Regions from separate parts of the Lysinibacillus pakistanensis genome, predicted to be linked through region 3. Evidence: predicted binding sites of a transcription regulator. Region 3 holds the regulator's gene; each other region holds the start of a gene.
What was found. Region 3 encodes LexA, which represses DNA repair genes until DNA is damaged. Its sites were predicted from a motif close to CGAACATATGTTCG; they were not measured.

Region 1: parE (DNA topoisomerase IV subunit B) is a predicted target of LexA. The motif match lies at 3,962-3,975, and genes of this name have one in related genera.
Region 2: uvrB (excinuclease ABC subunit UvrB) is a predicted target of LexA. The motif match lies at 1,958-1,971, and genes of this name have one in related genera.

What each region holds. Positions count from the first base shown of each region.
Region 1 is NZ_CP126101.1:2,751,847-2,756,731, reverse strand. It holds gene QNH24_RS13575 (Ger(x)C family spore germination protein) at 1-538, opposite strand, end outside; gene QNH24_RS13570 (spore germination protein) at 553-2,115, opposite strand; gene QNH24_RS13565 (HesB/YadR/YfhF family protein) at 2,263-2,553, opposite strand; gene plsY (glycerol-3-phosphate 1-O-acyltransferase PlsY) at 2,573-3,175, opposite strand; gene parE (DNA topoisomerase IV subunit B) at 3,995-4,885, shown strand, end outside.
Region 2 is NZ_CP126101.1:840,851-845,735, reverse strand. It holds gene uvrB (excinuclease ABC subunit UvrB) at 1-1,884, opposite strand, end outside; gene QNH24_RS03960 (IDEAL domain-containing protein) at 2,188-2,430, opposite strand; gene QNH24_RS03955 (competence protein ComK) at 2,656-3,165, shown strand; one part of gene prfB (peptide chain release factor 2) at 3,347-4,375, opposite strand; one part of gene prfB (peptide chain release factor 2) at 4,377-4,451, opposite strand; gene QNH24_RS03945 (competence protein ComK) at 4,585-4,885, opposite strand, start outside.
Region 3 is NZ_CP126101.1:1,400,902-1,405,786, forward strand. It holds gene QNH24_RS06535 (PilN domain-containing protein) at 1-4, shown strand, start outside; gene QNH24_RS06540 (hypothetical protein) at 1-690, shown strand; gene QNH24_RS06545 (prepilin peptidase) at 748-1,500, shown strand; gene QNH24_RS06550 (gamma-glutamyl-gamma-aminobutyrate hydrolase family protein) at 1,531-2,253, shown strand; gene QNH24_RS06555 (DUF4303 domain-containing protein) at 2,331-2,828, opposite strand; gene lexA (transcriptional repressor LexA) at 2,947-3,564, opposite strand; gene yneA (cell division suppressor protein YneA) at 3,726-4,043, shown strand; gene QNH24_RS06570 (YneB family resolvase-like protein) at 4,040-4,705, shown strand; gene QNH24_RS06575 (hypothetical protein) at 4,884-4,885, opposite strand, start outside.

The DNA of each region.
Region 1 (4,885 bases), 1.4 Mb from region 3:
CTAAATCATCGATATTGATGGAAATGGTGGAGCCCCAAACTTTTTCTGACACTCTCAAAGAATTTAGCATTTTGTTGGCTGGTACTTTTTCAATCGGTGTTAACACATTTAAAACATCTTTTGCAGTTGCCTGATGAGAGAGGATGACATCAAAATCATTTCGAAATTCATGGTCTCTGGAAATTAAATCCAGCGCTTCGTTTATTCCCTCTTTCGCTAATTCCTCACCGATAACAACAATCCGAAGATGAGAAAAATAGGGTTTCCTAGCTGCTAAAGCCGTCATTTTTCGAACAGCTTCAAAAATGGTTTCTCCTGTTGCATGATAGGTAATGACAGGAGTTCGTCCAGTAGATGGCTGCCTAGTAGAAATTTCACTAGGATCTACCACTTGAATTGATAATTCATATTCATCATCAACCTTATCCACCCCTAATGCGACGACAATTGCTAATTCATTTAGTTCACGCTTACTCCAGCAACCACTTAGTAGTAAAGGGAGGATGAGGAGGAAACAAATTAAGCTGAATTTTGACATGTGCCATTCCTCGTTTATACATTAGATTTATTTCTTTTTTTCGTATCCAAATACTTATGTCCTCTAACATTATTTTTTTGACTGACTAAGCGTGGTCGAGTCAATAGCGCTCTTCGAGGAAATAATACTAACGCATCTTTTTGATCCTTTAAAATTAGTGGACCGAATGGACTTAAATACGGCACACCAAAAGAGCGAATGCTGCATAAATGTAGGATAATGATTATAATTCCAAACATAACACCAAATAAACCTAGCATTGCTGCTACAATCATTAATGGAAAACGTAGAACTCGAATGGTGTTTGATAAGCCATAGGCAGGGAACAGGAAGCTACAAATCGCGGTTAAAGATACTATAATTACCATTACAGCCGATACAATTCCTGCTTCAACGGCTGCCTGACCAATGACTAAGGTTCCCACAATGGATACAGCAGGTCCAATGGTTCTTGGCATACGAAGACCTGCTTCTCGTAACACCTCAAAGGCAACCTCCATAATAAGTGCTTCAACCACTGCAGGGAAGGGAACGCCTTCTCGTTGGGAGGCAATACTAATAAGCATAGCGGTTGGAAGCATTTCTTGATGAAAGGTGGTAATAGCTACATAGAGTGACGGTGCCACCAATGCTAGGCTTATTCCTAAAAATCTTAATAACCGAATAAGAGAGCTGATGATCCAATTTTGATAGTAATCCTCCGCAGATTGTAAAAAGGAAGTAAATAAAGCGGGTACCACCAACACAAAGGGTGTACCATCCACTAAAATAGCAATTTTCCCGTCTAACAATTCTCCAGCAATAACATCAGGTCGTTCAGAATTATAGATTGTTGGAAACAATGTGAATCTAGAATCTTGAATAAAATCCTCAATATAGCCACTTTCTAGAATGCCGTCAATGTTAATACGATCTATGCGTGCTAGAACCTCTGCCACTATTTTGTCATTTGCAATGCCATTTATATACATAACAGCTACATCTGTTTGCGTTACCTCTCCAACCACACGAGATTTTATCCAAAGATTAGGACTTTTTATTTTTCGGCGGATAAGGGCTGTGTTTGTGCGTAACGTTTCAGTAAAGGATTCCCTGGGACCTCTAATTACAGATTCTGTTGATGGTTCTGTAACCTCTCGATCTTTTGCACCTTTTGTACTTGTCACGATACCAATAGTACATCCATTTAATAAAATGACTGTATTGCCATTTAAAATTTCGGTATATAGTGCAGAGAAATGAGAAATATTATTTGCGTCACCGACTGTCAAACAAGATTCTCTTATATATTGATGAATAGCTTCTATATCTGTTTCTGAGCCATTTGCTTCAACCATATCGTGCATGAGCTTATCAATAACAGTATCCGAAATGGTTGTTTTATCAGATAAGCCATCCATATAAACAATTGCGATTGTATGCTTGTCAGCTTTTCCAATCAGTATTTCTCGGATAACCAAATCATTACTATTTCCAAGTGTGTTTCGAATCAGTTTGACATTGCTCGAAAGTGAACTATATAGGAGTTCATTGTTGGAATTTGGTTGGGAGGCATCTGTACTTTTTGAAACGGACATTTACTTTCCTCCTCCAAGTGTGCATTCACTACCAATAGAATGGACAAATTTCAGGATAGATAAACAAAGGTAGGAAATTATTCTATTTAATTGTTGGGGAAATGAAAAAGCCGTGTTCCCCTCGTAGAAACGAAAGGAAACACGGCTTTATTTACGATAGTCATATTTTAATTCATCGTTTGTAGCATCAATATCTACATGTAGGTTATGGTTATTAAAAAACCATACATCTTTTTCATCAATATAGTAGGTAACTCCATCAATCACTGTTTTAACACCAATCTCGATTGGTTCCTCACGAGTCATACCAAGAGAAAAGCCTTCATGAAATGGACTGGAACCTCCGTATCTTGCATAAAAACGAATGGTATCGCCTGTTTCTACTTCCATTTCTCGTTTAAACCAATGTAGGGCTTCATCTGTTAGTGCAATATTCATTAGAATGCTCCTCTCTTTGCTACAGCCATTTCACCTTTGGCTCGGTCCCATTTTTAATGCGGCCAATGTTTGCGCGGTGACGATAAATAATAAAGGTGAATAAACATGCGACTAAAATGCTTAACGCAAAATCACCTGTAACAAAATAATAAACGATTGAATAAATAAGTGCTACTAAAGCGGCAATCATGGATGTTAAACTTACAATCTTTGTGACTTTTAACATTACAATGAACGTAATAAAAAGTAAGACAAATAATGGCCATGTATATCCTAAGAGAACGCCAGCGGATGTCGCTACGGCCTTCCCTCCGCGGAAGCTTGCAAAAATAGGGAACATATGACCAATAACCGCTATAAGTCCAAGAATTAACGAGTGTATGGAGACTTCGGAAAATATCGGTAGTGCTACTAACAATACAGCCGCTGTCCCTTTTAAGACATCCATAATGGTTACGACAATTCCTGCTGTTTTTCCTAAGATACGGAAGGTATTCGTGGCACCCAGATTACCACTACCATGTTCACGAATGTCAGTTTTATAAAAAATTTTGCCTATCCATAATCCAGAAGGTATAGAGCCAATTAGATAAGCACATAAAATAATAAGTCCATTTACCATAGTTGGACTCCTTTCATTGGTAATTCATCACTTGGTACTAATAGTTTGTAACAAGTATTTTACACTTTTTCTTGATAATCTACAACGGCATGAAGGAGATTTCATGACGTTCCTTGAATTCAATACAAAAGATAACTATTTTTTCAAGGGTTTCGATATGTATAATGATTGAGGTTAGGCTATTTGACACGAGTATCCTAACATCAAGACAATCCTTTTCTAAAAATATAGGTAAAATGGCAATTTTGTCAATCATCCTTTCCTTTGGTAGAATAGAAGTCTATCTTAAATTTCATGGAAATGCTAGTATAAATCATCAGTCAGACAGAAGATACCCACTTAGTTGTTCATACATATCCACTCTTATTCAAGTGGCTATCAAATGCTTCTGCATGAAGAATTGAAAACCTTCACGAGCTATCTTTGTTTTAGCTGAAAGTTTATAATCGGTTATTAGTCATTCGATGTCTTATCTTGAAGCGGTAATGTTCTTGTATCGAAAGCTTAGCCTCAGATACAGACAACTTTTACCCTTAAGGGGCGTATGTAGCGGATGATTTTTTAAGAGGAGCTTGATTATGGAGAAATTTGGATGTCATTACGCTGTGGCATAATCGATTTATGCAACAAAAGCTTAGGTCCTTGCGTCAAGGGAATATAACAGCTTATGACAATGCGGATAATTACTTTTAAAAACGAAGAAGCTGTGAGGAATAAAAAATTTTATTGGGCCTGTCGCTAGCTATTGACAGGAAATGCTATTATTATTAGGAAGAGAAGATAAATAGAACATGCGTTTGTTTTTTGGAGGGGAATTTTTTGACGAATAAACAGTCACCAAGCGTCTATAATGATGACGCTATACAAGTATTAGAAGGATTAGAAGCGGTACGAAAGAGACCCGGCATGTATATCGGTTCTACAGATGGCCGTGGTCTTCATCACCTCGTGTATGAAATCGTGGATAATGCGGTGGATGAAGCATTGGCTGGCTTTGGTTCTCATATTATTGTCAAGATTCATAAAGATCAAAGTATTAGCGTGCGAGACTTCGGTCGTGGAATGCCTACTGGTATGCATAAGATGGGAAAGCCAACACCTGAAATTATTTTTACGGTTTTACATGCTGGTGGCAAATTTGGACAAGGCGGCTATAAAACAAGTGGCGGTTTACATGGCGTAGGTTCTTCTGTCGTTAATGCGTTATCAACATTTTTAGAGGTAACCATACATCGCGACGGTAAGAAATATTGCCAACGTTTTGAAAATGGTGGTCATCCAGTTACGACACTTGAAGAAATCGGCAGTACGAAACAGACAGGTACTCTAGTCCATTTTCTACCAGATGACAAGATTTTCTCTGTTACAAAGTTTAATTATGATACACTTGCAGAACGTTTACGTGAGTCAGCATTTTTATTGAAGGGCTTAAAAATTGAGTTAATTGATGAACGCGAGGAAGGCAAAGGTGATGTGTTCTTTTATGAGAACGGCATTGAAGCTTTCGTTGCGTATTTGAATGAGGAGAAAGACGTTCTTCATCCTGTCAAATATGTGGAAGGGATTCAGGATGATATTGAAGTAGAATTTGCATTCCAATATAACGATGGCTATTCAGAAACAATTCTGTCTTTTGTTAACAATGTTCGTACACGTGATGGCGGCACACATGAAACAGGCGCAAAAGCAGCATTAACACGTGTATTTAAT
Region 2 (4,885 bases), 560 kb from region 3:
TGAAGCTAATAATTGCTCCTTCTCCACCTTTGTCAGCTTTTTGCCTTTTGTTGCCTTTGTTACATAGGATTCCTCTTCTTCGGCAACTTGTGTCGCACGTATCACATCAGGTATTTTCTTTACAATCGTTTTCGGTGTAATACCATGTTCTTCGTTATACGCCATCTGTAATGTTCGACGACGCTTCGTTTCCTCAATCGCCTTTTTCATAGAGTCTGTTATATTGTCAGCGTACATAATAACATGACCATTGGCATTTCGTGCAGCACGTCCAATCGTTTGAATTAATGAGCGTTCTGAGCGTAAAAATCCTTCCTTGTCAGCATCTAAAATTGCTACTAGTGACACCTCCGGAATATCTAGCCCCTCTCTTAAAAGGTTAATACCAATTAACACATCATAAGTCCCTTTACGTAGCTCACGAATAATTTCAATACGCTCGAGCGTCTTAATTTCTGAATGCAGATATTCCACCTTTAAACCCATTTCCTTCAAATAGGCTGTTAAATCCTCTGACATTTTTTTCGTTAAGGTTGTTACAAGTACTCGTTCATCACGCGTAATGCGGTCTTGAATTTCATCAATCAAATCGTCAATTTGTCCTTCAATTGGTCGCACATCAATTAGCGGATCTAGCAGCCCAGTTGGACGTATAATTTGTTCCACCATTTCTGGAGAATGTTCAAGCTCATAGGGACCAGGTGTTGCCGATACATAAATAGCTTGATGAACTCGTTTTTCATATTCCTCAAAACGTAATGGGCGATTATCAAGCGCTGACGGCAAACGGAAGCCATGCTCGACTAACACACCTTTACGTGCCTGGTCACCATTGTACATTCCCCGAACTTGTGGCAGTGTAACGTGACTTTCGTCAACAACCAGTAAAAAATCATCTGGAAAATAATCGAGCAGGGTATAAGGAGTCGCTCCTGCCTCACGTAATGTTAGGTGACGTGAATAATTTTCGATTCCTGAGCAAAAGCCCATTTCACGCATCATTTCTAAATCATAGCGAGTGCGTTGCTCTAAACGCTGAGCCTCTAATAATTTATCCTCGGCACGTAAAAGCGCTAGTCGTTCTTCTAACTCTTTTTCAATATTTTCAATGGCTTTCCGCATTTTTTCTTCTCGTGTAACGAAGTGGGATGCTGGGAAAATAGCGACATGATCTCGATCTGATAAAATCTCCCCTGTTAACGCATCCACTTCACGAATACGATCGATTTCATCACCGAAAAACTCCACGCGAATACAATGCTCATCTCGGGATGCTGGGAATATTTCCACCACATCTCCACGTACTCGGAACGTTCCGCGAGTAAAGCTAACATCATTGCGTTCATATTGAACATCTACTAGCTTGCGTAGTAACTGATTGCGTTCAATTTCCATGCCTGTCCGAATCGAAACTACCATTTCACGATATTCCTCTGGAGAACCTAAACCATAAATACAGGATACAGAAGCAATAATAATAACATCATCACGCTCAAATAATGCAGATGTGGCAGAGTGACGTAATTTATCGATTTCATCATTGATACTTGAATCTTTTTCAATATAAGTATCAGTTTGTGGAACATAGGCCTCTGGCTGATAATAATCATAATAGCTGACAAAGTATTCTACAGCATTATTCGGGAAGAATTCTTTAAATTCACTATACAATTGACCTGCCAGTGTTTTATTGTGTGCCATAATCAGTGTCGGTTTTTTAATCTGCTGAATAACGTTAGAGATAGTAAACGTTTTTCCTGTTCCTGTTGCACCAAGTAATGTTTGATGACGTTTCCCCGCACGTACACCCTCCACTAATTCCGCGATTGCCTGTGGTTGATCCCCATTAGGCTGATATGGCGCTTGTAAATCAAATACTTGCACACACGCCCCCGTCCTTTCCTTCCAATTTGTACATTTATTTTAGCATAGCAGCACTAAAATTTCGAACATTTAACGAACGAATGTTTGTAAATTCTTTTCTCTTTCGATAAAATAACGATATTGTTATGAATCCTTCAAGTAAATTATGGAATACCTTTCTACTCTTATAATAGCCGCTTCATCAAGTTTTCAAGCCCTTTCAGCTAAACAGATTCCCCTCATACAATAACGAGTTAATTCTTTTACTAACCTATACGCAAAAAAATCCCGCCCTCCAATTTTCAGGAGGGCGGGCTCGTCATATTATTCACTTGCTGCTTGGCGTAATACTGTTAGTTCATGTGCGTATAGATGAAATGCCTTTTCATCTTTTTCATCGAGTGCTCTATCTATCAGAACCATGAGCTGCTCTTCACGATGCATACGCTGGATATGATTTAAAAATAAATCCAAATAAATCTCGTTCAATAATTTCTCTGCCTCATCAACTTTCTTTGACTGACCCACGGCTTTTAGAAAATCTGTATACGAATAATATTTATCCAACGATCTCACCTCGATCCTTTTCTAAATTATATGAAAATTGAATTTAAAATGCAATGCATAAGAACTGAAAATAACTTGGATTAGTCATTAATCTCTGTTCATTTGAAGCAAATTCTCTACATGTTTTCTTCATTTATCAATAGGTTTTACATTTTATCTATATTATCAATATTTGAGTTTATCCTCTACACTACAGCTATTAAGAGAAAAGGAGGAACACCATTTATGCAAACAAATTATGTCAATGGATATTTAATCTCTTTCAACACCTATTTACTGGAACCTATCCAGCATGGGGCAAAAATCTTCACAAGGGTTATTGATAAACATAATGAGCTTATCGTTACTCGTAAACCTATGCACATTCTACGAAAATCCTGTATCTCGCTTGGGACAACCTATGAGGCTGCAAAATATTCCGCTAAACGCTTTTTTGGCAATCAACATAAACTACCAATCGTAGTAGCCTTTGATTATGGTTTCCCATGTATCTTTTTACCAACTTATTCTCCGAACTCCATCCATAATATTTGGATTGGACTTCACGCCATTTCGAATATTATACCGAGTAAATTAGGCTGTATTATCACACTTAAAAACGATAAACAAATAGAATTACCTATTCAATATGCTTCTATCAGTAAACAATTTGTCAATGCATCCATGCTCTATAAGCATTACATGAATGAACGAAAGAGCATTAGTCATGATGCCCCATATCATCCGCCTTTCTGATTTAATTACAGCAGGTCTTTGGACACCGCTTGAAAAGAAACCAAAACTGCATTCACATAGAGGTAGGAGTCTTCTGTATCCTCCGCTACCGCTATGCTTTCAATACAAAAATATTTGATGAATGAAGATAAAAAAATTCCCTTCAGGTGCACAAAGTTTCTGTGCCCTTGAAGGGAATTGATTAGCCAATTTTCGAACGTAAGTATGCATTAATGAATGGATCTAAGTCGCCATCCATCACTGCTCCTACATTGCCTGTTTCTTCATTTGTACGATGATCCTTCACCATTGAATATGGATGGAATACATATGAACGAATTTGTGAGCCCCAGCCGATTTCTTTCTGCTCACCACGAATTTCATTTAGCTGTGCCTGTTGTTTATCTAGCTCTAATTGATATAATTTTCCTTTTAACATTGTCATCGCTTTTTCACGGTTTTTAATTTGTGAGCGCTCAGCCTGACATTGTACAATTGTACCAGTCGGGATGTGAGTAATACGGACAGCTGAGTCTGTTGTATTAATATGCTGACCACCTGCACCTGTTGCACGATACGTATCAATCTTTAAATCCTCTGTACGAATATCGATTTCAATATTGTCATCGAATTCAGGCATAACATCACAAGACACAAAAGATGTATGGCGACGACCTGAAGAATCGAATGGAGAGATTCGCACCAGACGATGGACTCCTTTTTCAGCCTGTAAATATCCATATGCATTATGCCCTTTAATGGACAATGTTACTGATTTAATACCTGCCTCATCACCTGGTAAATAATCCACTGTTTCAACTTTAAAGCCACGTTTTTCTGCCCAACGTGTGTACATGCGAAGAAGCATAGATCCCCAGTCCTGAGACTCTGTTCCTCCTGCCCCTGGATGAAGCTCCAAAATCGCATTATTTTGATCATAAGGGCCACTCAACAACAGCTGTAGCTCAAAATCACCTATTTTTTGCTGGAATTCTACTAGCTCTTTGCCTAGCTCTTCTTGCAAATCTTCATCTGGCTCTTCACGTAAAAGCTCTAGCGTCATATCTAAATTTTCATGTGTTTCTACTAAATCTTTATATTCATTGACAATTGCTTTTAAGCCATTTCCTTCATTAATGACAACTTGCGCAGCTTGTTGGTCATCCCAAAATCCTGGCTCAAGCATCATTTCATCTAATTCCTGAATACGTGCCTCTTTGTTTTCTAAGTCAAAGAGACCCCCTGAAATCCGCCAGTTTTTTGGCTGAAATGTCTAACGCGTTACGTACATCTGCTAATTCAATCATTGTTAAATCCTCCGAACATAATTAATGAGGCTATTTAAAATGTAATCAAAAGTGCCATTGCTCTAGCCCCGTATCTTATTATTATAACGTTTTTACGTCGGAAAACATACTTTTTTAGAATACGCTATGATGCCTATTCAAATTGAACTTCATTCTCACACAAAGGACTGAAGGTTGTCATGCGTTGAAAGGCTTTTACTGGATCATATGGAACATGTAAGTGCTTAGTACGATTCTCCAGTTTATATTTTAATAAAAAGGCTCTTTGAATTCGGTATTCAAATACATTCACACTAATGTCTACATCAAAAACATTACCATCCATAAAAAATACTTTTGTGTTCTTTTTATCTAATGCTTGATAATCCTCAATATGATGAACAGCAAACCACATACATTCTGGTCGCCGATATGACCTACTTGGAAACCAGACA
Region 3 (4,885 bases):
ATGATGAGATTACTAAATAGTAAGAAATCAGGCATACTATTGCTTGTCCTGTTGATAGCCTCTTTATTGTTTGCCCTCTATTATTATGTTATTTTGCCAAAGAAAGATGAGGTACAAGCGAAGGAAGCTAATATTCAAAGTCTGCAAACTGAGATTAAAAGCTTAGAGCAATCCCTTGCCTCCTTTGATGAGCAGCTCGAGGTTCCCATGCAGGAAACTTTAGAGATGCAAAAAAAAGTGCCTAGTGTAAGAGCGGTTGAGCAGGTATTGAGGGATATGGTGGAAATTGAAGAGGTGACAGGTACGCGCATGGAGTCGCTGATCTTTAATAATTATGATGAGCCTGTGGCAGATGCCAACGTGGGTCAAACGAATACAGTTGCTGAGGCAGAAGCAAAGGTTAATGAGGAAAATCAAGAGAATTCGGAAACTCCGCCTATTTCTACAATTGCTCAGGAAAACATTCCACCAGAGCTAAAGCTAGTAACCTTTACCTTTGATATTGGGGCCTTAACATTTGACTCAATGGTTACTTTTTTAAAGGAAGTGGAAATGCTTGAGCGAGTGATGAAAATTGATACGATTAAAATGTCTCTTCCTGGTGAGAAAGAAAAGCTGGACAAAGAGGCGGATACTATCATTAAGGCTACTGTACAGATTACGACGTTCTATTACGAGGGACAAGAATAAAGATAGGCGCGCATACTTTATATGTATGGGCGCCTCTTAGTTTAGGAGGACATAAAAATGGAAATGGCTTATACCGTGACAGTATTTATTTTTGGGCTTGTTTTTGGTTCTTTTTTTAATGTGGTGGGCTTACGTGTACCTATCAAGGAGTCCATTGTGCGACCACCCTCACATTGCACAAATTGTCAAAGGCAGCTAACAGCCCTTGATTTAGTACCTGTATTGTCCTATGTATGGCTAGGAGGAAAATGCCGTAGCTGTGGACAGATAATTTCTTGGATTTATCCTTTAATGGAGCTGATTACAGGGGTTTTATTTGCATTTGCCTATTGGAAACTAAGCTTTACCATAGAATTTTTTGTAGCTATATTGCTAATATCATTACTCGTCATTATCGTAGTATCAGATTTTGCCTATATGCTTATTCCTGATAAAGTCCTGCTCTTTTTCCTACCATTGCTCTTCATAGGACGTGTACTTTCACCGTTAACCCCATGGTGGGATAGTGCGCTGGGTGCAATTGTTGGCTTTGGCATATTATATAGTATAGCTGTCCTGTCAAAAGGTGGTATGGGTGGGGGAGATATTAAATTATTCTTTTTACTAGGGCTTGTATTGGGCACATTAAATACACTCTTAACGTTGTTTATAGCCGCTGTTATAGGAATGGTTGTTGGCATTATAGTGTTAAAGGCAAGACAGCAGGACAGAAAGACACCCATTCCATTTGGCCCATCCATTGCTATTGCGGCTATAGTTGTCTATTTTTATGGAGATGCCCTGATGAATTGGTATCTTGGGTTATGGTAGGGGATAACTTGAAATTATGGAGGGGATAAAGTGAAGCCAGTAATTGGCATAACGGCCTTTTTGGAGGATGATTTGTCAGCAAGATTAAATGCTGCCTACAGCAATAGTATTATCGAAGCTGGGGGCATTCCGCTCATTATTCCACCTGGTATAGAGGAGGATGTTGCACAAACTTTGTCTTTAACGGACGGATTATTGCTATCGGGAGGCTGTGATGTCCATCCATTTCTCTTTGATGCAGAGCCTACACCCAAATTAGGGAAGGTACACCCTGAAAGAGATTCTGTAGAGCTTGCTTTAATTGAGGCAGCATTTATTCGTAATATGCCGATTTTTGGTATATGTCGTGGCATTCAAATATTAAATGTTGCCCTTGGAGGCAATGTCTATCAGGATATGGAGAGCGAATATCATAGTAAAAAATTATTAAAGCATATGCAGCAGGCAGCTCGGGGTGTTGCTACCCACTATGTTACGGTTACACCTGATTCATTACTAAACAGAATCACCGAGAAAGAGAAAATAGCTGTAAATTCCTTTCATCATCAGGCTGTCAACGTATTAGCTGAGAAATTAAAGGTTGCTGCCAAATCCAGTGATGGAATTGTAGAAGCTGTCGTACATGAAGATCACCCGTTTTGTCTGGCGGTACAGTGGCACCCAGAAGAGCAGGCGATGGCAGGAGATGAAGTGTCAAAGAAAATATTTACTGCTTTTATAAAGGCAAGCCTAACATTCAAATTAGAGGCATAGAATCCATTGTGAAGTGGATTCTTTTTTTGATAAAGGAAGATGGTGAAAAATTTTGTTCGACATCTTCTTAGAGGTATTTAATACTGCCAATTACGGATAAATGCAGGGAGTAGGGGGTGATTTGGATTACAGCGCTTTGCTGACGTTAGCTCCAATATTTCATCCTCGTCATCATCAGTCACCGAAATAAAAACAAAAATGCTTTCGTTAATAATGCCCTCCTGTTTCAATTCATACATCGTATCACTCATTGCTTGATGAAGCATCTCTTTATGTTTAACAAATTCCTCGTCTTCGATATGCAATATTGTATCTAATAATTCACGACTAATCTTTTCGAGCATATCCGTCTCATCATAATGTAAATATTCATCCTTTAAAAAGCGATAGTTTTCGGGGTCGTCCTCATAGTTCTGACCAATTTCAATTAGTGATTTTTCTGTTCCGATTGTTAAATAAAGGCTACCACAATCACCATCTGTCACTAAAACAGCCGCATAAATTTGTTCATCGTTTAAGGAGCTATACATTGTCGTATAAGCCTCTTGTACAGCTTGCTTAATTTTTTGTTTCAAATAGATGCACTCCCTATGTAGATCGTATTTTGTTCTATGTCTCAAATTAAGAAAAAGAGGTATATGCTCATCGGGGAACATATCAGCCTCTTAAAATCATCCAAAAATTTTATATTTTTTAGTGCACACGACGATAAAGGCCTACAACTTGTCCTAAAATTGAAACTTGATCGACAATAATTGGCTCCATTGTGGAGTTTTCAGGCTGTAAACGGAAATGATTTTTTTCCTTAAAGAAACGCTTAACCGTTGCTTCATCCTCTTCTGTCATTGCCACGACAATATCCCCATTATCAGCCGTTGATTTTTGCTTTACGATAACTAAATCTCCATCAAGTATACCAGCTTCAATCATGGATTCACCCATAATCTCTAGCATAAATAATTGATCCTCACTTGTCCCATAAGTATCTGGCAGCGGGAAATACTCTTCGATATTTTCAATAGCTGTAATTGGAGAACCTGCTGTTACCTTACCCACAAGAGGGACATGAATAACACTTTGCTTTTGGATCGAATCTTCTGGCTCCAATATTTCAATGGCACGTGGCTTTGTTGGGTCACGGCGGATAAAGCCCTTTTGTTCTAAACGAGCTAAATGTCCATGAACTGTTGAGCTTGAAGCAAGTCCAACTGCTTCGCCAATTTCACGTACAGATGGTGGATACCCCTTTGCGCGTACTTCTTCTTTAATAAAGGCTAAAATGTCTTCTTGTCTTTTCGAAACTTTTTTCATGATTGCTCACCTCTTTTTTCTTTTATTTCTACTTATTAGATAGTATAGCAGAATGCGAACACTTATGCAAACATAGGTTCGAAAAGTGTTTGACAAAAACATTTGTTCGCACTATTATAAGAACATACATTCCGAACAAACATTCTAGAAAAGAGGTTATAATGATGAATTGGTTAAAGAAAAATCCGCATATCTCCATTTTATTAGGGGCTTGCTTACTGTTTACAGGATACCTTTACATAACAGATCCTGGTGAGGTGACTTACAAGGAAATACAGGTCGAGCATGGCGATAGCCTATGGTCGTTAGCAGAGCAATACCGTGGTAAAATGAGTAAGGAAGACTGGATTAAATTAGTAAAGACAGAAAATGAATTACCAGATGTTCAAATTATTGCAGGTAAATCATTAGTCATTCCAGTGGTGGGAAACCAAGCCAATCCCATAAACTCTATTGAAATTGCGAGAAATGAACCATGATAAATAAACAACAATCGGCTGTAATCTATTGCCGTGTGAGTACAGAAAAAGAGACACAAAGTTCCTCGCTCGAGCGTCAGCAGGAAGAATTAACGCGCTATGCCAAGGAGCAGGGCTACAATATAAAGGGCATTTTTTTAGATCAGCATAGTGGCTATGATGTGGAGCGAGATGGCTTACTCGAAATGCTTGATTTCATTAAAGAAGAGAAAATTCATGCATTATTTGTGCAGGATGAAACTCGCTTAGGACGTGGGAATGCCAGAATGGCTGTGCTGCATTTATTGCAAAAAACAGAAACAGATGTTTTCTCCATGCGGGATGCAGGACCTGTACAATTAAATGAAATGGATACGATGCTGCTAGAAATATTAGCGATCGTAGAGGAATATCAGCGTAGAATCCATAATGCTAAAATACGGCGTGGTATGCGTCGAGCTGTGGAAAAGGGTTATAGACCTGAAAATAATTTATCGAATCGTGGAAATCCGAATGGGCAGGAGCGAAAGGAAGTCCCGATAGAGGAAATTATTAAGCTTCGAAACAAAGGCTTTACATTCGAGGAAATTGCCATGACGCTTCGAGGCTTAGGCTTTGATGTCAGCAAGGCAACAGTACATCGAAGGTATCGGGAGCATCAGGAAAAGGTAATAGGTGAATAGTGGAAGGTCAGTGGGAGTTTTGTCATCCCACTGATGAAAGAGAAGAGCATGATTAATACAAGCTCTCAATTATCACATTATCGGGTGGTTTAAATGGATTTTCTTGAAATGCTTTGTATAGTTAATTATACAGACATTGATTGGAACCGCATAATGACACAAAAAAGCACCCATTCAACT